Regions from separate parts of the Cellulomonas sp. P4_H4 genome, predicted to be linked through region 2. Evidence: predicted binding sites of a transcription regulator. Region 2 holds the regulator's gene; the other holds the start of a gene.

Region 1 (11,829 bases), on a different contig from region 2:
CGGACTGGCCCGTGAAGGACCTGTACTCGATCACCAACGTGCACTTCAAGGACATCCGCGTCGACGGCACCGGTACCTCGGTGCTCAGCGCGCGGGTCGCCGGTTCCGCGACGTTCGAGAACGTGGACGCTCGCAACGTCGGTGCCGTCGGCATCAACAACTGCGGCACGTTCCACTTCACGCCCGCAGGGTCCGAGTGGTCGTCGATCGACCTCGGCGGCAACGACGGAGGCGGCACCACGGGTCCGTGGTTCGCTGCCTGGGAGCTGCCGAACACCATCACGTGCGACGACCGTCCGCCGGTCGTCGTGCCGCCGGCCCCCTCCGGCTGGTGACTGCCCGGGTGGCGCACCGCAGCTGCGTCGGTGCGCCACCCGCGCTTTGCTTCGCCACGCCTCGTGGGCGTGGCCGTTCCTGGAGCGCGACGATCGGCCACCCGTTCGTGCGCTACCTCGTGGTTCATCCCCTACGGGGCGACGATCGCCCACCCGTGCGGCCCGACCGTGCCGTCGTGGCTCGCCAGCAGCACGTCGCCCGACGGCAGCGCGTATCCGTCGTCGGCCAGGTTGAGGGCAACGACGAGGGCGTCGTCACCGTTGCGGACCTCGTAAGCGAACCGTTCGTTCGCCAGCTCGACCTGCGTCGTCCGGGCCTCGTGGAGCCACGGGTGCCGGCGTCGGAGCCCGATCAGGTCCTGGTGCAGACGAAGGATCGACGCGGCCCGCTCGTCGTTCTCCTCGGGGCCGTCCGCGGCGAACTCCGGCCGCACCGCGTCGTCGCCCCCCAGCCGCTCCTCCTTCACGCCGAGGTAGCCGAGCTCGTCGCCCGCGTAGATCGAAGGTGTCCCGCCGACCGTGAGCAGGACCACCAGCGCGTGCGGCAGGTGACGGTCGTCCTCGATCTTGCTCGCGATGCGCGTGACGTCGTGGTTGCCGACGAAGGTCATCGGGACGAAGGCGTCGAGGAACTCGTCGTGCCGCGTGAGCGACCAGGCCAGCTCCCAGAGGTTGACCTCGTTCACGGAGCTCCAGATCGCCTTCCAGAGCTCGTACTGCGTCACCGAGTCGACGCCCGACTCCCGCACGAACTCGGCGTAGTCGCCGTGGATCACCTCGGCGACGATCCACGCATCCGGGTGCTCAGCGCGCACGCGCGGCAGCACCTGGGCCCAGAAGCTCGTCGGCACCGCGTACGCCGCGTCGAGCCGCCACCCGTCCGCGCCACGGTCGAGCCAGTGGTTCATGACGCGGACGACGTAGTCGACGACCGACGGGTGCTCGTGGTCGAGCGTCGCGAGCGCGTCGTGCCCTTCGAAGCTGACGAAGTCCGTCGGGCCGCCGCCCTCGACCCGCCGCAGCCAGACCTCGTCGTCGGACCTGCCCTCAGCCGCCTCGACCGACCGCCGCGCGATCTGCGAGCCGCGCCCGACGTGGTTGAACACGCCGTCGAGCAGCACCTTGAGCCCGCGCGCGTGCGCCTCCTCGACGAGCGCGTCGAAGTCGTCGTCCGTGCCGAGCCGCGGGTCGATCCGCAGGTGGTCGACGGTGTCGTACCCGTGCGTCTCCGACGCGAACACCGGTCCCAGCGCGACGCCCGACACCCCGGTCGCGATCGCGTGGTCGAACCAGCGGGTCATCCGCAGCAGGCGGTGCTCGTCGGGCGACGCGCCCACCGGACCCGTCTGGGGATGGGCCCCCACGAAGCCCAGCGGGTACGTGTGCCACCAGATCGCGTGCCGCACCCAGTCCGGCTCGCCTGTCGAAACCGCACCGCTCGCCATGTCGCTCACCTGCCCAACCTAGGGCCGTCGTCACCAACATGGGCACGGCGGGCACCTCTCGCCGCCGTGACCCGCGAGGGCTGGACCTCCGCAGGCATCCGAGCCGTGAGACGCCGCCACCACGCGCTTGTCCCGCCGCGGCCTCGGGGCGAGCATGCTCCTCCCGACGAGATCCCGGACAGGCGACATGAGCTCCTTCCACTGGTTCCTCCCCACCAACGGCGACGGCCGGCACGTGGCCAACGTGGTCGCCGCGGCCGGCGTCGCGCGGCGGGTGCTGACGCGCCCGGCGTCGCTCGCCTACCTCGGGCAGATCGCCCGGGCCGCGGAGCAGTCGGGGTTCGATGCGGTCCTGACGCCTACCGGTTCGGCGTGCGAGGACGCCTGGATCACGACGGCCGCGCTCCTGCCGCTGACCGAGCGACTCCGGTTCCTCGTCGCGTTCCGCCCGGGCTTTCTGCTCCCCACGCTCGCCGCGCAGCAGGCCGCGAGCTTCCAGCGGCTCTCGGGTGGGCGGCTCGCGGTCAACATCGTGACCGGTGGAGACCCGGCCGAGCAGCGGGCGTACGGCGACACCCTGAGCCACGACGAGCGGTACGCGCGGACCGCGGAGTTCCTCGAGGTGTTCGAGGGCCTATGGGGTCCGACCCGGCTCTCGCACGACGGCGCGCACTACACCGTCGACGGCGGCGGCTTCCCGTCGCTGCAGGCTCAGCGGCCCGACATCTACTTCGGGGGTGCGTCACCGGCCGCGGAGGTTGTCGCGGCCCAGCATGCTGACGTCTACCTCGCGTGGGGCGAGCCGCTCCCGGCACTGGTGGAGCGCCTGACCCGGGTGCGCGCAGCCGCCGCCGTGCTCGGCCGCGCTCCCCGGTTCGGTGTCCGGCTCCACGTCATCTCGCGCGACACCGCCGACGAGGCCTGGGCCGAGGCGGACCGCCTCCTCGCCGGCATGGACCCCGAGGCCCTCGCCCAGGCTCAGGCGCGGTTCGCCACCCTGGAGTCCGTCGGCCAGGCGCGCATGAACAGCCTCTCTCGCGGACTCGGACCGTCCGCCTACGACCAGCAGGTCGGGCCGAACCTCTGGGCGGGCATCGGCCTCCTGCGCGAGGGTGCCGGCACCGCCCTGGTAGGGAGCCACGACGAGGTCGCCGACCGTCTTGCCGAGCTCGCCGCCGCGGGCTTCGACGAGTTCATCCTGTCCGGCTGGCCCCACGTCGAGGAGGCCTACCGGGTCGGCGAGGAAGTCCTCCCGAGAGCAGCCCAACGCATCGCTGCGCTGCCTCAGCCATAGGCAACGCACCCGCCCGACCCGGGCCCCGGCGCCGGAACTGGCTCCGGCCCGACCCTGCACAGCCCCAGCCCGACCCTGCACAGCCCCAGCCCGACCCTGCACAGCCCCAGCCCCAGCCCTAGCCCCAGCCCCAGCCCCAGCCTCGGCCTTGGCCCGCGACCCAAGCCCCGACCCCGGCCGCCGCTGGCGGCAGCCCTGGCACTGGCGCAGGCCGGGCGGAGGCACCGCCGTTGCCGCGGACCGGCGATCGCGACGCGATCAGGCCCCGTCCGTCGGGCCGAGGTGCGGGTAGCGCTTGCGCAGGACGGGTGGGGCGGCCCACCACCACGACTCGGCGAGGTGCGCCTCGAGCGTCTCCGCGTCGACCGTGGCGAGCGAGATCAGCACCAGGTTCGTGCCGGCGTGATGGTCGGTCGTCGAGTACAGCGCGGGCACCTGCTCCACGAGCGCCAACCGCTCCCCGTCGTCCTCCACCCGCACCGTCAGCCGCTCGTCGTCCCACATCCGACCGACAAGGTTGCGATGGAACCAGGCGGGCTGCCCCCAGCTCTGCCGCTCCGACACCTCGGGCAGAGCCAGCGCGAGCCGCCGCGCATCGTCCTCGTCCATCCACCCATCCAAGCGCGCGCCACCCACACACGTCGGCCGCGGCGGGAGCGACGACACCGAGTCGCGTTCGGAGACACGCCTCGTCGGGAGACCCATCTAGAAGGGTGGTGGGTGGTCGAACGTGGCACCGCCGCCGTGCGGGTTGGCGCCAGGGTGAGCGGTCAGCGCTGAGGGCGCGAGAAGGATCGGCACGGGGTCTCGGTAGTAGGTGATGCCGTGTTCGCTCGTCCAGGACGTCACCCCGGTGGTCGGGTCGCGGTGCACCTTCCACCGCTTCTTCGTCTTCGCCTGATGGTGATGGCGGCACAGGGCGTGAAGGTTCGCCTCGCAGGTCTGCTCATGGGCGGGTCGGTCCGAGGTGAACGGGACGATGTGGTCCAGGTCGCAGCGGATCGCCGGTGCGCGACACCCCGGAAAGGTGCAGGTCACGTCCCGGGCGATGACCGTGCGAGTCAGGTCCGCTCCAGGCTTGTAGACCACCGTGCCCGTTTCGCGCACCAGCCCGGTGGCCGGGTCGGTGAGCAGGCGTCGCCAGCTCCCGTCCTGGGCGAGCTCGCGGGCGAGCTGGGCGGGGATCGGGCCGTGGGAGTCCAAGAACCCGGGGTTCTCGTCCACGCCGGCCAGGGTGGTGGCGGCGACGGTGACCCCGACGGTGACGGCTTGTCCGTGACGGCGCGGCAACGGCTCTCCGTCTGGGGTTGCCTGCCGGTGCAGGATCCCGGTGAACACGTCGCTGAGTGCGTCCGCACGCCGTTGGTCCACCGACCGGTCGTCACCGTCGACCTTTGTGGTTCCTGCCAACGCGTCGATCACCGTGAACGCCATCACGGCGTCGGGGGCGGGCAGGTACGCCGACAGCCATGCCATCCCGTCCACGGCAGGGGTCAGCGACACCGACCGGTCCTCCCGAGCGACCAGGTGGCGTTCGTCCGCCGCGGCGGGATTGATGGCCAGAACCGCAGCTCGCACGTGCCGGGCGAGCTGGGGCCCGGTCATCCGCGACGCCGCCTCGATCCCTACCTCAATCACGGCGGCCTGATCTGCTGGAGCGGCAGCGAGGGCTTCGTTGAGCAGCAGATCGACCTTGCGCGCATCCAGCAGGCCGCCGGCCCACGCCGCGAGTACCGCTGGGCGTGAGGTGGCCAGGGACGCGCGCACGAACAGCATCTCCGCGGACCGACGGGTGGTGACGAGTGCGCACGCGAGCTCGTCAGGTACCGGGCTCGGGTGCTCGGGCCGACGCCGCTCCAGGTCCGCGACGGCGACCGCTTGAGCCGCTTGTGCGGCACGGATGAGCTGCTCGAGCCTCTGCACGACCTCGATGACCTCAGCGCCCGACAACGCCGCAAGATCAACGCGCGCGAGCAACCCGGCCAGATCGACACCGTTGAGCAGCCCTGCCAGCTCGACCCACGACGCACCGGACGCGGGGGATGACGGCAACGACGCCGACACCGCGACGGACAATGGCGAAGCGTTGACGCCATCCATGGGCACCTCCTGTGTCTCGCCGAACGGATCGGTCGACCGACTGGCCGAACTCCGTCATTCGAACAAGTGTACGATTGACCTCTGACACGCGACCGCCCGCCGGAACATCTGTGGACAAGTGCGCGCGAACGCGAGAACGGACTGGCGCGATGGTCCGGGAGATCGACTGGTCGAAGTGGCAACGGACGTCACGAGGGTGGGTGCGGGTGCCGCCCGCGGGGTGCCCGGCCGGGCACCGGTGGACCACGAGCGGGCCAGGCAGGCCGTCGGAACGGTTCGTCACCTGTGGCTGCACGGTGGATCGTCATCACACCCTGTGGGTGTGCCCGACGTGCGGCATGCACTGCGCGGAAGGGTGCACGGACACGGGGCTGTGGGCGGGAACGACCGTGTCGTCGGGAATCGTGGACGACCGCCGGGGGACGGTCTAGGAGACGGAGGGTGCACGGACACGGGGCTGTGGGCGGGAACGACCGTGTCGTCGGGAATCGTGGACGACCGCCGGGGGTCGGTCTGAGGTTGCGGTGAGTGGGCTCCCAGCACGCATCAAGCCGCAAGGCCACGGGCCACGCGCCACGCGCTTCGAAGCCGCTACGCCACGCCACGCTCAACGTGGCGCTACGGCACGCGCATCGCTACGTCACGCGCATCGCCCAGTCGCGCATCGCCGCGACATGCGCTTCGAGGCGCGACGCGACACGCAACAGGCGTCGACGCACGTCGCCGGCACTACGCCGGCGGGGTCACTGCCCGGACGACGGCGCGGCCCACGCGTCGGGCGTCGCGGGTCAGCGCCGTCCCGACGATGACGCCGAGCGCGATGGAGAAGAGCGCGAGCACGGTGTCGATGACGTCGGTGACCCCGGCGTCGACGCCGGTCGCCAGCTCGGACACGCCGCGGAACCCGAGGGCTCCGGGCAGGAGGAGCCAGAACGCGGGCAGCATCGTCACGATCGCGGGCGGACCGGTGCGCGCACGCTGGATGGCCTGCGAGACAGGCACGAGGACGAGCCCGCCGACGAACCCCGAGAGCTGCGGCGAGAGCAGGAGCAGGCCGATGGTCTGGGCGGCGAAGGCGGCGTAGAGGGCGAGCAGAAGCCACCAGAACGACCCGCGGGGCGGCGACGAGAAGTACCGGTGCCCGACCGCGACGAACAGGACCCCGACCCATGCGGCCCAGGACCCGAGCAGGGGAGAGGTGCTCTCGGTGGAGAACGGTCCCGCGACGGTGACGGCGGCGACCACCCCGAACGCGAGCAGCATCAGCTGGGCGATCCCGTAGACGAGTCGCGACGCGCCCGCGATGACCTGGTTGCTGGTGAGCTCCATGGCGGCCACGGTCAGCACGGCACCGGGCAGGAAGCTGACCAGGGGCGGAGCGAGCAGGCGGATGGGGTCGGTGTCGAGGGCCGGCGCGACGATCGTGATCGTCGCGAGGCTGACCAGGAAGGCCGCGACGACGGGGAGGGCGGTGGACAAGGTCGGCCACCGGTCGGCGAGCAGGCGCAGGACGCCGACGAGCGCGCCCATCACGGCGTAGACCGGCAGAGCGTTGATCGCGGGGTAGAGGATCAGCCCGAAGCCGACGGTCAGCAACGCGTGCCCGAGCACCACGGCGAGCGGCCCGTAGTGGGGTGGCGTCGCGAGGATCTGCCGTAGCCGGACGCGCGACTCGGCGAGGTCCGCCGAACCGGTCGACAGCTCGCGGACCAGCCGGTCGACGGCGCCGATCTGGTGCAGGGGAAGGGTCTGCTCGGTGTCGGGACCGGTGAAGTCGCTCTCAGGCCCGTGCGCCGTCTCGATGTGGATGAACACACCGGTCGGCAGGACGAGGGTGCGCACCTGGTCGGCGCCGTACGCCTGCGCGATGTCGCCGATCTGCTGCTCGGTGTCCATGACCGACTGGCCCGACGAGAGCAGCGCACCTCCGAGCTCGCGGAGCAGCGGGACGAGGTCGGCGGGGACGGTCGGCAGCTCGCCGGGCTCCTCGATGACGCCGGGCGGTGGCGGCTCGGTGAGTGCTCGCATGGCTCGGCGCCACCGCCCGCCCATGTGCACGCCGTGCGGCGCGGAGGAGGTGGCGGGTACGGAGGGCCGGGGAACGGAGGCGATGGGCACGAAGGGTGCAGGTGGGGACGTCGCGGGCACGGACGCCTCCGGGACGGCCGACGACGGCGGAGGTGCCGGCGACGACGGGCTCTCTGTCATCGAGCGTCGAGTCGCGCGTCGACCTCGGCCATCCGCAGGAGGGCGATCCGCCGGACCGTCTCCTCGCCGAGCGGCGCGTCGGCCGGGAAGTGCAGGGTGGCGCCCGACAGCCGCCCCTCGGGCAGCGTCCCGGCGAGCGAGCGCGCCAGCGGTGGGCTCATGAGATGCAGGCTGCAGTGCGACGCGGCGACCGACAGCGCCATCAAGGGCTTGCCGCGGTAAGTGACCGTCGGCACCTGGTAGGAGATGGTCTGCCCGGCCTCGGGCACGACCGCGACGAGCCGGTCCAGCACCACGCGGAGTGCGGCGCCCGCGGGCGCGGGGACGGCGGTGAGGTACTCCTCGACGGTCGTCGCCGGATAGCCCGTGCGCGGCATCTCGCCACCTCCTAGCGCCGATGGTACGGATCGTCGGCCTGCAGCGACACGAACTCGTCGGTGCCCAGCGCGCGCAGCGCGAGACGTGTCCAGCGCGGTACCGACCGGGCGCCCTCGGCGCCGTGCAGACGCACGGGATCGGACAGGGCGAGCACCCGGCGACGGCGCACGAGCCGGGCGGGTCGACCGGCCTCGATGTTGCGCAGCCACTGCACCTGCGGGCCGTAGGTGAGGGCGATGGTGATCCGACGGTGGTCCGGCGACGGGAACGCCATGATCGGCGTGCGGAACCGGCGGCCGCTCGTTCGGCCCACGTGGTGCAGCGTCGCGAGGGGCGGCAGGTCGTCCGAGAGCATGCCGATCACGGGGTTCGCCACCCGCAGGTTCACTCGCGTCACCCACATCGGCAGGGGCATGGTGCGGAGGGTAGAGCCGTTCAGGCGGGCTCGCGACCGTTGGACCGGTGAGGTCTCGCCCAGCGGACCCCGGGTTGCGGTCGTCGGCCGGTCGTGGGGACGGTGGAGGTGCCAGAAGTCGTCCATGGAAGGAGAGCCACGTGCTCACCCTGACCGACAGCGCACGCACGACAGTCCACACCCTGACGAGCAAGGCGGGTCTTCCCGACGAGACCGGGGGCCTGCGCATCGCCCAGCAGGAGGCGGGGGGCTTCGAGCTTGCGCTCGTGCCCGAGCCGCTCCCGGGTGATGATGTGGTGACGGACGGTACGAGTCGCGTGTACGTGGACCCGGAGGCGTCCGTGACGCTGGCTGACCAGCGCCTCGACGTCGAGCCGGGAGCGACCGGCACGGCGTTCACGCTCGGGCCGCAGTAGCCGGACACGCACAGAGAGATCGAGTCCCCCGAAGTCGCCTGTGCACGGCCGGGGCACGACCGGCCCGGGTGCACGGGCAGCCAAACGACGAGGGCGGGAAGCCACGGCTCCCCGCCCTCGTTGTGCGCTGGCGCTCGACCGGCCCGCCGAGCGAGCTACGACGTCCCGCCGAACATCTGCTCGAAGGACGGCACCGCGTCGTACAGCCCGACGGCCGCGGACGGCTCGCGGTCGGCGACCATCTCGGCCAGCTCGCGGCCGGCCCGGCGGATGCGGGCGGGGAGCGGGTTCACGTCGTCGCCGCCACCGTCCGCCCAGTCGTCGGTGGCCGCGAACACGGCCGTGCCGGCGACATCGGCGCGCAGGTAGGCAAACAGTGGCCGCAGCGCGTACTCGAGGGCGAGCGAGTGTCGCCCGGTACCGCCGGTCGCACCGACGAGCACGGGACGTCCGACGAGAGCGTCCTTGTCGAGGATGTCGACGAACGACTTGAACAGCCCGGAGTAGGAGGCCGAGAAGATCGGCGTGACGGCGATGACGCCGTCGGCCGCGGTGACCTTCTCGATCACGTCGGTGAGCGGGCCGGACGCGAAGCTCGTGAGGGTCATGTTGACGACCTCGTGGGCGATGTCGCGGAGCTCGACGTACTCGACGTGCGCCGTGACCCCTCGGGCGGCGAGCTCGGTGACGGTGGCGTCGGCGAGGCGGTCGGCCAGCAGACGCGTCGACGAGGGCTGGGAGAGCCCCGCCGAGATGACGACGATCGAGCGGTCGTTCATTGTGCGTGCCTTCCCGGAACGGTCTGTGAGATAAGCAGAGTTCATGACTGCAGCGAGTCCTCGGCCCGGAGGCCCGTGAAGGTGTCCTCGGCAACGACCTGCTCGTGCACGGTACCCGCAGCACGCGCCGCGGCCACCCGTGCGGCGTGCGACGGCGGATCGGCCGGCACGTGGGCGGGACGGGCCGACTCGGCCTCGGCGCGGAGCACCGGGACGACCTCGGTCGCGAGGATGTCGATCTGCTCCAGCACGGTCTTCAGCGGGAGACCCGCGTGGTCCATGAGGAACATCTGACGCTGGTAGTGGCCCACCTGGTCACGGAACTTCCCGTACCGGTCGATGACCTCCTGCGGGCTGCCCACGGTCAGCGGGGTGTCGCGCACGAAGTCCTCCATCGACGGACCGTGCCCGTAGACGGGCGCGTTGTCGAAGTAGGGCCGGAACTCACGGACGGCGTCCTGCGAGTTCTTGCGCATGAACACCTGCCCGCCGAGGCCGACGATCGCCTGGTCGGCCTGCCCGTGCCCGTAGTGCTCGTAGCGCTGACGGTAGAAGTTGACCATCTGCGCGGCGTGCTCCAGCGGCCAGAAGATCGCGTTGTGCAGGAACCCGTCACCGTAGTAGGCGGCCTGCTCGGCGATCTCGGGGGACCGGATCGAGCCGTGCCAGACGAACGGTGCGACGCCGTCGAGCGGGCGAGGGGTGGACGTGAAGCCCTGCAGCGGACCGCGGAACTTGCCCTGCCAGTCGACCACGTCCTCTTCCCAGAGGCGGCGCAGCAGCGCGTAGTTCTCGATGGCCAGCGGGATGCCCTGGCGGATGTCCTGGCCGAACCACGGGTACACGGGGCCGGTGTTGCCGCGGCCCATCATGAGGTCCATCCGACCGTTCGAGATGACCTGGAGCATCGCGTACTCCTCGGCCAGACGGACGGGGTCGTTCGTGGTGATCAGGGTGGTCGCCGTGGACAGGATGATGTTCTTCGTCGTACCCGCGAGGTAGCCGAGCATCGTGGTGGGTGACGACGGGACGAACGGGGGGTTGTGGTGCTCGCCGGTCGCGAACACGTCGAGGCCTGCGGCGTCGGCGTGCTGGGCGACGGTGAGCATGTTGCGCACCCGCTCCGTGTCGTCCGGCGTACGGCCGGTCGTCGGATCGGTGGTGACGTCGCCGACGGTGAAGATCCCGAACTGCATCTGAACTCGCCTCACAGGTGGACCACATGTTCATGCGTTTGCATGTACATGCCGCTCCAACAGGAGACCCGCCGCGCCTATTCCCCGGCAGGTGGCTCGTGGTGCGTGCCTATAGCGTGTGAGCAATCGACCGGCGACGGAGGGCGACGGAGCGTGGCGGACGATCAGTACAAGATCCTCGTCGTCGAGGACGACGTGGACACCGCGCAGTACGTGCGCACGGTCCTCGAGCGTCGCGGCGGGATGGCCGTCACCGTCGTGCACGAGCCGATGTCGGCACTGGCGGAGGTCGCCCGGACGCAGTTCGACGTGGTGCTCACGGACATCCAGATGCCCGGCATGAGCGGCCTCGAGCTTCTCGACGAGCTGCGCTCGCGCTCGTCGGGCACGCCCGTCGCGGTCATGACCGCGTTCGCGAGCGTGGACTACGCGGTCGACGCACTGCGCCGCGACGCGGACGAGTTCCTGGTCAAGCCCGTCGCGGCTGCGACGCTCCTGGAGCGCATCGGCGCGCTCGCGGCACAGGGCCGCCAACGCCGCGCGGCGCAAGGCCCGCAAGACGTCGTCCTCGCCGTCGGAGCCCATCCCGACGACGTCGAGATCGGCATCGGTGCCACGCTCGCGTCGCACCGGGCGGCGGGCGACTCGGTCGTGATCCTGACGCTGTCGAGCGGCTCCATGGGTGGCGACATCCAGGCTCGCCGGCACGAGGCGCTCGCGTCGGCCGCGATCATCGGTGCGCGTCTCTACCTGCACGACTTCGAGGACACCCGCCTCGACCCGGCCGACGGACTCATCACCACGATCGAGGAGACGATCCGCGAGGTGCAGCCGAGCATCGTCTACACGCACACGGAGCACGACCGGCACCAGGACCATCGCGCCGTCCGGCAGGCCGTCGAGGTGGCCGCTCGCCGTGTCCCGTCGCTCGCGTGCTTCCAGAGCCCGTCCTCGACGATCGACTTCCGGCCGACGCGCTTCGTGCCGGTCGACGGCTTCGTCGAGACCAAGCTGCGGATGCTGGAGGCGTTCACCTCGCAGTCGGGCCGCGACTACATGGACCCCGAGCTGGTTCGCGCCACCGCACGCTACTGGTCGCGGTTCGGGGCCGGGGCGTTCGCGGAGCCGCTGGAGACGATCCGGGCCGCCGCCATGCTGCGCGGGCGCGTGGGCCTCGTCGTCGCCGAGGAGCACCTGCGCGACGAGCTCTCCGCCGACGAGCACGGAGCGCACTCGTGAGGGTGCTCGTGACGGGCGCCGGCG
Region 2 (11,829 bases):
GGCTGGTGAGCACCTGGTGACTGTCCGCAGGGCGGACCGGCGGTAGGCCGATCCCCCGACCAGGCGCACCATAGGCACGTGCCCACAGCCCTCCTGCTCGAAAATCTGCACCCTCAGGCCGTCTCGATCCTCGAGGCGGCCGGCTACGACGTGATCACCCGGACCGGTGCGCTCGACGAGAACGAGCTCATCGAAGCCCTCGCCGGCGTGCAGGTGCTCGGTATCCGGTCCAAGACCCACGTCACGGCCAAGGTGCTCGCGCACGCGCCCGACCTGGTCGCGATCGGTGCGTACTGCATCGGCACCAACCAGATCGACCTGGCCGAGGCCGCCGCACGTGGCGTCGCGACGTTCAACGCGCCGTTCTCCAACACGCGGTCCGTCGTGGAGATCGCGCTCGCCGACATGATCGCGCTCACGCGCCGCCTGACCGAGTTCGACAAGGCCATGCACGACGGCGTGTGGAACAAGTCCGCGACGGGCGCGCACGAGATCCGTGGTCGCACGCTCGGCATCATCGGCTACGGCAACATCGGCACCCAGCTCTCCGTGCTCGCCGAGAACCTGGGCCTCTCGGTCGTCTTCTACGACACCGCCGAGAAGCTCGCGCTGGGCAACGCCCGCCGCATGGACACGCTCGACGAGCTGCTCGAGACGGCCGACATCGTCACCCTGCACGTCGACGGTCGCAGCGGGAACGCCGGGCTGTTCGGGGCCAAGCAGTTCGCCCAGATGCGCCCCGGTGCGGTCTTCCTGAACCTGTCGCGCGGGTTCGTCGTCGACTACGCCTCGCTGCGCGACGCCATCGTGTCGGGGCACGTCAGCGGCGCGGCCATCGACGTGTTCCCTGTCGAGCCCAAGCGCAAGGGCGACGCCTTCGAGTCCGAGCTGCGCGGCCTCTCCAACGTCATCCTCACGCCGCACACCGGCGGATCCACCGAGGAGGCACAGGAGGCCATCGGCCTGTTCGTGTCCGCCAAGCTGCGCGACTACATGACCACCGGCTCGACGACGCTGAGCGTCAACGTGCCCAACCTCGCGCTCGAGCAGAAGCCCGGCGTCCACCGCCTCGCGTACCTGCACCGCAACGTCCCCGGTGTGCTCGCCGCCGTCAACGCGACGCTGGCCGAGCACGGCGTGAACATCGAGGGTCAGCTCCTGACCACCAGCGGTGAGCTCGGGTACGTGGTGACCGACGCCGGTGCGCCGATCGAGCCGGCCGTCGTGACGGCACTGACCTCACGCCCCGAGTCCGTGCGGCTGCGCCAGCTCTCTTGATCTCCGCGCTCGACCGAGCGCGAACGGGGGCCCGACCACCAGTGGTCGGGCCCCCGTTCGTTCGTCGTCGCCTGCTCGTCAGGCAGAGCCGGACTTGCGCTGGAACCGGCGCTGGGTCGGGCCGGCCGTCTCCGAGCCGTGCACCTGCCCCGTGTTCGACGTCCCGTCCGCGGTGCGGTGCTGGTTCGCCTTCTTGCGCTCGAGTGCCTCGCGGTACTTGGCCTTCGCGTCCTCGCTCACCGCTCCCGTGGTCGTCGTCTCTTCGTTCTTCGCCATGGGCGTCTCCTTGTGTGCGGTGTACATCTGTGGCGGGGCGTGTGCGCCCTCCCCCCGCCAGCGTCCCCGAACCGGGCCGTCGGCGCCACCTCTTCTCATGGCGGACGGGTAGCGTCGCCTGGATGGACCTGCCCCTTCGCCGCACCGGCGGCCTGACGCTGCCGGTCGTCTCGCTCGGTCTCTGGCAGAACTTCGGCGACGCGACGCCTTTCGCCGACCAGCGCCGGCTCGTCCTGCACGCTGTCGACCGTGGGGTCGTGCACCTCGACCTCGCCAACAACTACGGGCCGCCGCCGTTCGCGGCCGAGGAGTCCGTCGGCCGCCTCCTCGCTCGGGACCTGCGTCGCGACGAGCTGTTCGTCACGACCAAGGCGGGCTATCGCGCCTGGCCCGGGCCGTATGGCGAGCACGGTTCACGCAAGTACCTGCTCGCGTCGCTCGACGAGTCGCTGCGACGACTCGGGACCGACCGCGTGGACGTCTTCTACAGCCATCGGTTCGACCCGTTCACGCCGCTCGAGGAGACCCTGGGGGCCCTGGCTCAGGCTGTCCGGTCCGGCAAGGCGGTCTACGCGGGGATCTCGTCGTACTCGGCCGACCGGACCGTCGACGCCCTGGAGGTCGCCCGAGAGCTCGGGCTGCCGCTCGCGGTCCACCAACCCGCCTACTCGATGCTCAACCGCTGGGTCGAACGGCCCGGCGCCGACGGTCGCTCGCTCCTCGAGGTCGCAGACGCCGCCGGGATGGCCGTCGTCGCGTTCTCACCGCTCGGACAAGGGATGCTCAGCAGCCGGTACCTGCATGGCATCCCAGCCGACTCACGCGCGGCACGCGGCGGTCCACTGCGGCCCGAGTGGCTCACCGACGAGACGCTCGAGCACGTCCGCGCGCTCGCCGACATCGCCGCGGCGGGCGGTCGGACCCTCCCTCAGCTCGCGCTCGCCTGGGTGCTGCGCGACCCGCGGGTGACCTCTGTGCTCGTGGGGGCGCGCACGACGGAACAGCTCGACGAGAACCTCGCGGCGGCCACCGCTCCCGCACTCGACGCCGACGAGCTCACCGCGATCGAGGAGCACGCGGTCGACGCCGGGATCAACCTGTGGGGCTCGCGTTCGAGCGACCTGTGACCGGCAGGTGACGCTGCCACCAGCGCAGCACGTGCTCGAAGCGCACCTGACGGTGCTTCGGCGTGCCGGAACGCGTCAGCTCGTGCCCCTCACCAGGGAACAGCAGCAGCTCGGCTTCGACACCTCGCCGCTTCAGCTCGACGAACCAGCGCTGACCCTGCTCGACGGGGCACCGCCAGTCCTGCTCGGAGTGGATGACCAGCGTCGGGGTGCGCACCGCCCCGACGTGCGCCATGGGCGACTGCGCGGCAACTGCTGCCGCACCCTCGTCGTCGGCGGCGTCGCCCAGGTAGTCGAGACCGAAGAACCAGCCGATGTCGCTCGAACCGACGAAGCTCACCGGGTCGAGGAAACCCCGCTCGACGATCGCCGCCGCGAAACGGTCCGTCCGCGTGGTGAGCCACGCCGACAGATAGCCGCCGTACGAGCCGCCCATCACGCCCACGCGCTCACCGTCGAGGTCCGGGGCGTCGAGCGCCGCTCCGAGCAGCGCCAGCACGTCCTCGGTGTCGACCTCCCCGAACGCACCCTGCAGCACCCGGCCGTGCGCCGCGCCGTAGCCCGACGACCCGCGGGGGTTGCCGTAGACCACCGCGTACCCGGCCTGCGCGAGCACCTGCACCTCGTCGAAGACGGCGTGCGTGTACTGCGAGAAAGGTCCTCCGTGGATCATCAGGATGGTCGGGTGGGGTCCCTCGCCGTCCGGGCGCACGACCCACCCGTGCACCGGGTAGCCGTCCGAGGACCGGGCCTCGACCTCCACCGGGACACGCAGGTGCCCGGTCGCACGGAGATCGGCCGAGAAGTCCGAGCGAGGCGTCGCGCGACCACCTGAGGGATCGACGACGAGGACGTCGCCCGCCGACGTCGGCATCGCGGCAGTCGCGACGATGAGTCCACCACCGCAGGCGGCTCCCGAGACGACGACCTCTCCCTCGAGCAGGGTGCGTTGCGTCCCGTCGGCGCCGACCCGGAGCAGATGGACAGTGCCGCGGACCTCGGACGCCACGAGCGCATCACCCTCGTGCTCGACGAGCACGCTGGTGAGCAGGTCGACCGACTCGGCGTCGGTCAGCCGCTCCGGACGCGCGGGCGACTGGTCGAGCGCAGCTCGGTACAGGCCGACCTGGGCCGCGATGAAGTCGCGTCCGGAGGCACTCAAGTCGCTCGCGAGCAGCCAGACGTGCGCGCCGTCGGCGGACGGCAGAACCGCCTCGACGCCCAGGGTGGAGCCGGCGTCGGCGTCATTGAGCGGGATGGGCGGACGCGGATCGCCGACAGGGTGCGCGTCGACCAGGACGGCGTCCTGACGCAGGTCACGCTCGCGGTCAGCGTGGCGCGCACTGACAGCGACGAGCGCCTTGCCCGACGCGAGCCATCGTGCGCCCGACACACCGATGCTCCCTGCCGTGAGCGGTCGCGACACCGGCAGGTCGTCGCCGCTCTGCGGTCCGACCGGCACGTCGACGACGAACACGTGCTGCGGTCGGTCGCGCACGAACCCGACCCCGTCGGCGCGGTACTGCAGCTCCGTGATGTGCCGCGGCGGCTCCGACCCCGGCTGACCGTCCGGCTCGTACCGGCCCTGCTCGGGGACTCGGGCCACGTACGCGAGGCGGGTCCCGTCGGGCGAGAAGCGTGGCGCGCCCGCACCGAGAGGAGCGTCGGTGAGCTTGACCGGTTCACCGCCGGCCGACTCGACGAGGTACACCTGCGGCTTGCCCTGCGGCTCCGCTCGCAGGAACGCGACCCAGCGGCCGTCGGGCGAGACGTCCGGGGCCGTGTCGCGATGGCCACGGGTCAGCGGCCGGGGCGTGCGCGACTCAGCGAGCTCGACCGTCCAGAGTCCGCCCGTGTACTCGTCGTCGGACAGGCGTGGACGGACAACCGAGACGATGGCCCGCGTCCCGTCCGGGAGGACCGCCGGGGCGCCGGGGACCTGCAACAGCTCGATGTCGGTGGGAAGCACGAGACGAACCTATGCTGCGACGCCGACAGGCGACGCGACCGACGCGGTGGGTCAGTCGTGCCTCGCCGGTTCTGCCGGGGCATCGCCTGCCTCTGCAGCGACGTCGTCCGTGTCCGTCTCCGTCTCGTGCTCGGCGCGCAGCACGGTGATCGCCGCCTCGAAGTCCTCGAGCGAGTCGAACGCCTGGTAGACCGACGCGAACCGGAGGTAGGCGACCTCGTCGAGCTCGCGGAGCGGGCCGAGGATCGCCAGGCCGATCTCGTACGCGTCGATCTCCGCCGAGCCGGCGCTGCGCAGCGTCTCCTCGACCTTCTGCGCGAGCAGTGCCAGGTCGTCCTCGCTCACGGGCCTTCCCTGGCACGCCTTGCGGACGCCGCCCGCGATCTTCTCGCGGGAGAAGGGCTCCGTGGCGCCTGACCGCTTCACGACCGACAGGCTCGCCGTCTCCACCGTCGTGAAGCGACGGTTGCAGCTCGGGCACTGGCGTCGGCGGCGGATGGTCGAGCCGTCGTCCGAGGTCCGCGAGTCGACGACCCGCGAGTCCGGGTTGCGGCAGAACGGACAGTGCACCGGATCCCCTTCGAGTGCGTGACGCCGGACAGTCGGCGCGGCGTCGTCAACGCCCCCGTGACGGTAGGCCAGCGACCGGCCCGTCGCAAGGCGCCCGCACGTGCACCGATCCAGTGCCGAGCGGTGGCCCCCGGCGTGGCGAGGGCGGCCGCCGTCGTGGCGACCGCCCTCGCGGGGACGCCCCCGTCCCCAGTTCACGGGCCGACTCGCCTCGGCACCGCGCGTGCTGCGGTCGGCACGACGGCCCAGCCGTCCACACCCCGCACCTCTTCGGCAAGCCCCCCAGCCTGCTTAGTGAGGTAAGGCTAACCTAGTCCAGGAGCGCCGCTACTGACAACCCACACGCGCATGGATAAACTCCCTGGCCGTCGTGCCTCCGCGCTCCACATCGGCGGCCGATCAGTCGACGGGGACGACGATCACCTGACCGGCCATGAGGCCGGCATCGGGCAGCTCGTTCAGGCGCACCAGATCGAACACGACATCCCGCACGTCTTCGCCCGGTCCGGCGATGTCGGCGGCGATCTGCCACATCGTTTCCCCGGACTGGACGACGTGGCGCTCGACCTGCTGCGCGGACACCGGACCATCGGCCGCGGCGCGGCTCGTCACGAGGACTGCGGCCGCGACCATCACGATCGCCATGAACCACAGCGCGACACGGCCACGCGCGGTCAGGTGCAGACCAGCGAGCCCGCGAGACCCGGCGCGCGGCGGGGCCGTCACGCTCGACCGTGCCACCCGGGACGGCCCGTCGACCGACCCGCTGCCCGTCACGGCCGGGCGCGGCGTCACGACGGGGCGCGAGGACGAGATGGTGGCGCGAAGTGTCGCGCGGGCAGTCGTTCCCGGCAGCGCCGGTGCCATTGCCATCGTCGTCATGGTGTCCCTCGTCCTCGCTCGTGCCGGGCGGATCCCGGCGATGCTGCTGTCGAACAGGTGTTCGTCGTACGTCTGTACGATGTCTATCAGCATCCGCCGACACTTGTCGAGACACGATCGAACAGATGTTTGATCTTCGTGCTCGGGTTCCCTAGGGTGGCGGTGCAGAGCAAGCGCACCACGAGCCACTGACACGGCCGTCGGCGGGGCCACCCGGATCGCTCCGGAGCACCGTGTCGCCGCAGGTCAGGGGCACGGACGGCGGGAGCGACACAACGGCGGAGCCCACGGCCGCCCGACAGAGGAGGAGCGCAGTGACGGACTCACCGGACACGTCCCAGCCCGACAAGCCCGACAGCGCCAACGCGGACGCAGAGACCGACCTGGCGACCGTCCACGCCCTCCCCGACAGCGCTCCCGGGCCAGACGGTCTGACTGCGCGCCAGCGGCTCGTGCTCGACACGATCCGCTCGTCGGTCGAGTCCCGCGGCTACCCGCCGAGCATGCGCGAGATCGGTGAGGCCGTCGGCCTGACGAGCCCGTCGAGCGTCAAGCACCAGCTCACCGCGCTCGAGCGCAAGGGCTACCTGCGACGCGACCCCAACCGTCCGCGCGCGATCGAGGTCGTGCACCAGGACGACTCCCGCGGCGTCGGCACGTGGACCGCTCCGGACGGGAGCCGCGAGGCGTTCCCGGACCACGCGGACGGCGAGCGGATGCCGGCACCGTCCTACGTCCCGGTCGTCGGTCGGATCGCCGCCGGCGGGCCGATCCTGGCGGACCAGGTGGTCGAGGACGTGTTCCCGCTCCCCCGTCAGCTCGTCGGCGACGGCGACCTGTTCCTGCTCAAGGTCGTCGGCGACTCGATGGTCGATGCCGCGATCTGCGACGGCGACTGGGTCGTCGTCCGTCGCCAGCCGGTGGCGGAGCAGGGCGAGATCGTCGCAGCCATGATCGACGGCGAGGCCACGGTCAAGACGCTCAAGCGGATCGACGGCCACGTGTGGCTCATGCCGCACAACCCCGCGTACCAGCCGATCCCCGGCGACGAGTCGACCATCCTCGGCCGCGTCGTCAGCGTGCTGCGCAGCCTCTGACGCGAGCCGGGTGCACTCCGGTGCACCCGGCCGTCGGGCTGCGACACGTCCCGAGACGGTCCACTCTGGACACGCTGGCGGACGCAACGCGCGACGCCGAACCCGACCGCCGATCCAGAGGAGCAGCTGATGCCAGGGCGTCTACCCGACCCCGGCCCGCGTGCGAAGGCCGCGATGGCCGCCGCGGCTCGAGGCGACGAGTTGCCGACGAACGACGTCGCGCCCAGCACGACGAGCGACGCCGGTGAGCGTCGCCCTTCCGGCGCCTACGAGCAGTGGACGGTCGAGGAGCTGCAGCACCGCGCGGCGGAGCTCGGGATCCAGGGCCGTTCGACGATGCGCAAGGACGAGCTGGTCGCCGCTCTGCGCAAGCGCTGACGGCTAGAAGCCGAACTGCCGGGCAACCTCCCGCACGGCGTCCGCCGACCGGCGCAGGCCCCACAGCTCGTCGTCCGACAACGGGATCGGCAGTCGTTCCCCCACTCCGTCAGCCCCGACGATCGCCGGTACCGACAAGCACACGTCGTTGATCCCGTAGTAGTCGGTGAGCAGCGACGACACAGGCAGCACGCGGCCCTCGTCCTTGAGGATCGCCTCGATGATCCGCGAGCCCGCCAGCGCGATCGCGTAGTTCGTGGCGCCCTTGCCCTCGATGATCCGGTAGGCCGACTCGACGACCTCCCGCGTGATGTCTTCCCGGTCCTGCCTCGTCAAGGGGCCGTGGCCACCCTGCCCTGCCCACTCGAGCAGCGGGACCGAGCCGATGCTGGCCGAGCCCCAGAGCGGGAGCTCGCTGTCCCCGTGCTCACCGGCGATGTAGGCGTGGACGTTCTGCACCGCGACGCCTGTGTGCTGCGAGATGAGATAGCGCAGTCGCGACGAGTCGAGGACGGTTCCGGAGCCGAAGAGCTGGGTCGACGAGAGCCCCGAGACCTGGAGCGCGGCGTAGGTCACCACGTCGACGGGGTTGGTCACCATCACGTACACCGCATCGGGCGCGACCTGTACAAGTTTCGGCAGCACCGCCTTTACGACCGCGATCGTCGCTCCGGCGAGCTCGATCCGGGACTGACCGGGCTTCTGCTTCGCCCCGGCGGTGAACATGACGACGTCGGCATCGGCGCACACGGAGATGTCGTCCGACCCGATCACCTGGGCCATCGGCATGAACTGGACACCGTGCCCCAGGTCGAGGACCTCTGCCTGCACCTTGGCTGCGTCGATGTCGTACAGCGCGACCGTGCGCGCGGCGCCCCGCAGCAGGGCCGCGTACGCCATGGTCGACCCGACCGCTCCAGCGCCGACGATCGCGAGCTTCGTGCCTCGCGCGGACCGCGAATGGTGCAGTCCGAGGTCTTCCACGTCCAGGCTCTCGGTCACGTAGCGGCCGCCCTCTCGCGGGAGTCAGATGCCGACGGGTCGTCGGGGAGTTCGAGGCTAACCCGTCCCCGTGAGTCGGCGCAGTGCGGCGACTGCGACGGAGCGGTCCGTCGTCCTCCAGAACTCCGGGAGGGACTTGGTCAGGAACGGCGCGTACCGGGCGGTGGCCAGCCGCGGATCGAGGACCGCCACGACGCCACGGTCGCTGCTGGTGCGGATCAGCCGGCCCGCGCCCTGCGCCAGCAGGAGGGCGGCGTGCGTCGCCGAGACGGCGAGGAAGCCGTTCCCGCCGGCCTTCTCGACGGCGTCCGAGCGCGCCGACTGCACAGGGTCGTCGGGGCGCGGGAACGGGATCCGGTCGATGAGGACGAGCGTGCACGTGCTTCCCGGCACGTCGACGCCCTGCCACAGCGAGAGGGTCCCGAACAGGCAGGTGGCCTCGTCGGCGATGAACTGGGAGACCAGCGTGGGGAGCTGGTCGTCACCCTGCACGAGGATCGGCACGTCGAGGCGTTCGCGCATCGCGGTGGCCGCGGCGGTGGCCGCTCGGCGCGACGAGAACAGCCCCAGCGTCCGACCGCCGGCAGCGGTGATCAGCTCGGCGATCTCGTCGAGCTGCGCGTCGGTCGCCGGCTCACGTCCCGGGGGCGGCAGGTGCCGGGCGAGGTAGAGGATCCCCTGCTTCGGGTAGTCGAACGGGCTGCCCACGTCCAGGCCGTGCCACGGCACCGCGGACGGCGGGGCGGGCGTGTCGTCGTCGAGCGAGGACGGCCCTACGGCCGCGGCGTCGGGCCGCACCTCGAGCCCGACCGCACGGGCGATGGGGTCGAAGGAGCCACCCAGCTCGAGCGTCGCCGAGGTCAGCACGCCGGATCGGCCCGCCAGCAGGTGCGTCCGGATCAGTCCGTTCACCGCGAGGGGCGCCGCGTAGAGCCGCGTCGAGACGTTCCCGCGACGATCCTCCGAGCGCGCGCACCACAGGACCGTGTGCTTGGTGTCCTCGGGGTCGGCCGCCATGCGGTCCGCGACCTCGAACAGAGCGAGCATCGTCGCCTGCGCCATCTTGAGCCCGGCCTCGGGCGGGGCCTTCGGGCCGGAGTCGGGCTTGAGGGCGCTGAGCAGCGCGCGCGTCGCGTCACGGACGGCAGCGACCGCGTCGCGGGCGGCAGGTGGCAGCCCGTCACGGAACCGCGCCTCCGGGAGCGTGACGAGGACGCCCGCCAGCGCCTGGCTGGCCGAGTCGAGGTCGGTGCTCGGGATGCCGCCGTGCCGGCGCGCGAGCCGGGACGCGTGCTCGATGACGGCGACCGACAGCTCAGACGTCGCCTGCGCGGTCACGCGGTCGGTCAGCTCGTGCGCCTCGTCGACGACGAGCACCTGGTGCTCCGGCAGCACGTTCGGCGACCCGGACGCAGCGATCCCGAGCATCGCGTGGTTGGTCACGACGACGTCGGCCTCCCGGGACGCCGCCTTGGCCTTCTCCGGGAAGCACTCCGTGAGCATCGGGCAGCGCGTGCCGAGGCACTCCAGGGACGCCACGGACACCTGGCGCCACGCCCGGTCGGTGACGCCAGGCACGAGGTCGTCACGGTCGCCCGTCTCGGTCTCCTCGGCCCACTCGCGCAGCCGGATCACCTGCGCACCCAGGTCCTTGGAGCCGCCCGCAGACGGGTGCTCGGCGGCGCCCGCGTGCTCACCCAGGTCGAACAACGTGGGTGCGTCGTCCTCCGGGTAGCCACCGGCGACCTTGTGCACGCAGACGTAGTTGTGCCAGCCCTTGAGCAGCGCGATCGTCGGCTTGCGCGGCAGGTGCGGTTCCAGGGCCTTCGCGACGAGCGGCAGGTCGCGGGCCATGATCTGGCGCTGGAGCGCGAGCGTGGCGGTCGAGACGATCACGTGCTCGTCCTCGAGGACCGCGTGCCGGACGGCCGGCACGAGGTAGCCGAGCGACTTGCCGGTGCCCGTGCCCGCCTGGACGAGCAGGTGCTCGCCCTTGTCGATCGCCTCGGCGACCGCGACCGCCATCTGGTGCTGACCGTCGCGACGAGCGCCACCGCCGAGCGCGGCTACCGCTGCGTCGAGGAGGTCCTCGACAGAGGGGTCGGTGTCCGGCACCGCGTCAGCCTAGTGGCGCGCAGCCGCCTCGAGCTCCGCCGCGAGACCGGCGTCGACGCGTGCGCGGATGGCCGTGCCGTGGGCGGTGTGCTCCTCGGCCTGGATGTCGCCGTGCTCGTGCACCCGGCTGATCAGGTCGCCGCGGTCGTACGGCACCACGAGGTCGACGCTCACACCGGGCCGTGGCAGCTGGTCGGCCACCAGGGCCTGCAGCTCCTCGATGCCCTCGCCGCTGTGCGCGGACACGACGATCGAGTGCACCTCGCGCGAGCGCAGGCGCGCGATCGTCTCGGGCGTGGCCAGGTCGGCCTTGTTGAGGACGATGATCTCGGGCACGTCCATGGCACCCGGGATGTCTGCGAACACGTGCCGGACGGCCGCGATCTGGCCCTCGGGGTCAGGGTGCGACGCGTCGACGACGTGCAGGATCAGGTCGGCGTCGGCGACCTCCTCCAGCGTCGAGCGGAACGCCTCGACGAGCTGGTGCGGGAGCGAACGGACGAAGCCGACGGTGTCTGCGAGCGTGTAGATGCGCCCGTCGATCGTCTCGGCGCGTCGCACGGTCGGGTCCAGCGTCGCGAACAGCGCGTTCTCGACGAGCACGCCGGCGTTGGTCAGGCGGTTGAGCAGCGACGACTTGCCCGCGTTGGTGTAGCCGGCGATCGCGACCGACGGGATCGCGTTCTTCTTGCGCGAGGCGCGCTTGGTGAGCCGCGCGGGCTCCATCGCGGCGATCTCACGGCGCAGCTTGGCCATGCGGTTGCGGATGCGTCGGCGGTCGAGCTCGATCTTCGTCTCGCCGGGGCCGCGTGAGCCCATGCCCGCCGCGGCGCCGCCGACCTGGCCACCGGCCTGCCGGGACATCGAGTCGCCCCACCCGCGCAGGCGCGGCAGGAGGTACTCGAGCTGCGCGAGCTCGACCTGAGCCTTGCCCTCCCGCGACTTGGCGTGCTGGGCGAAGATGTCGAGGATCAGGGCGGTCCGGTCGACCACCTTGACACGCACGATGTCCTCGAGCGCTCGGCGCTGGGACGGTGCGAGCTCGCCGTCGATCACGACGGTGTCCGCGCCGACGGCCCCCACGAGGGCCGCCAGCTCGGCGGCCTTTCCCGAGCCGAGGTACGTGCCGGGATCC

The links. Region 2 encodes LexA, which represses DNA repair genes until DNA is damaged. Its sites were predicted from a motif close to TCGAACANNTGTTCGA; they were not measured.
Region 1: the regulator LexA is predicted to act here: its motif matches at 5,233-5,248, upstream of AC1DPN_RS02385 (HNH endonuclease signature motif containing protein).

The regions. Positions count from the first base shown of each region.
Region 1 covers NZ_JBFUKL010000001.1:463,666-475,494, forward strand. Annotated here, with positions in the region: gene AC1DPN_RS02365 (glycosyl hydrolase family 28-related protein) at 1-335, shown strand, start outside; gene AC1DPN_RS02370 (alpha-amylase family glycosyl hydrolase) at 467-1,780, opposite strand; gene AC1DPN_RS02375 (LLM class flavin-dependent oxidoreductase) at 1,968-3,074, shown strand; gene AC1DPN_RS02380 (MmcQ/YjbR family DNA-binding protein) at 3,333-3,683, opposite strand; gene AC1DPN_RS02385 (HNH endonuclease signature motif containing protein) at 3,780-5,174, opposite strand; gene AC1DPN_RS02390 (threonine/serine exporter family protein) at 5,904-7,202, opposite strand; gene AC1DPN_RS02395 (iron chaperone) at 7,379-7,759, opposite strand; gene AC1DPN_RS02400 (PNPOx family protein) at 7,771-8,175, opposite strand; gene AC1DPN_RS02405 (adhesin) at 8,316-8,591, shown strand; gene AC1DPN_RS02410 (CE1759 family FMN reductase) at 8,747-9,370, opposite strand; gene AC1DPN_RS02415 (LLM class flavin-dependent oxidoreductase) at 9,412-10,566, opposite strand; gene AC1DPN_RS02420 (PIG-L deacetylase family protein) at 10,720-11,805, shown strand; gene AC1DPN_RS02425 (ATP-grasp domain-containing protein) at 11,802-11,829, shown strand, end outside.
Region 2 covers NZ_JBFUKL010000008.1:61,122-72,950, reverse strand. Annotated here, with positions in the region: gene AC1DPN_RS18515 (HelD family protein) at 1-9, shown strand, start outside; gene serA (phosphoglycerate dehydrogenase) at 79-1,278, shown strand; gene AC1DPN_RS18505 (DUF5302 domain-containing protein) at 1,357-1,554, opposite strand; gene AC1DPN_RS18500 (aldo/keto reductase) at 1,677-2,681, shown strand; gene AC1DPN_RS18495 (S9 family peptidase) at 2,647-4,650, opposite strand; gene nrdR (transcriptional regulator NrdR) at 4,702-5,220, opposite strand; gene AC1DPN_RS18485 (LysM peptidoglycan-binding domain-containing protein) at 5,620-6,093, opposite strand; gene lexA (transcriptional repressor LexA) at 6,486-7,199, shown strand; gene AC1DPN_RS18475 (Rho termination factor N-terminal domain-containing protein) at 7,329-7,577, shown strand; gene AC1DPN_RS18470 (L-lactate dehydrogenase) at 7,581-8,579, opposite strand; gene AC1DPN_RS18465 (ATP-dependent DNA helicase) at 8,637-10,694, opposite strand; gene hflX (GTPase HflX) at 10,704-11,829, opposite strand, start outside.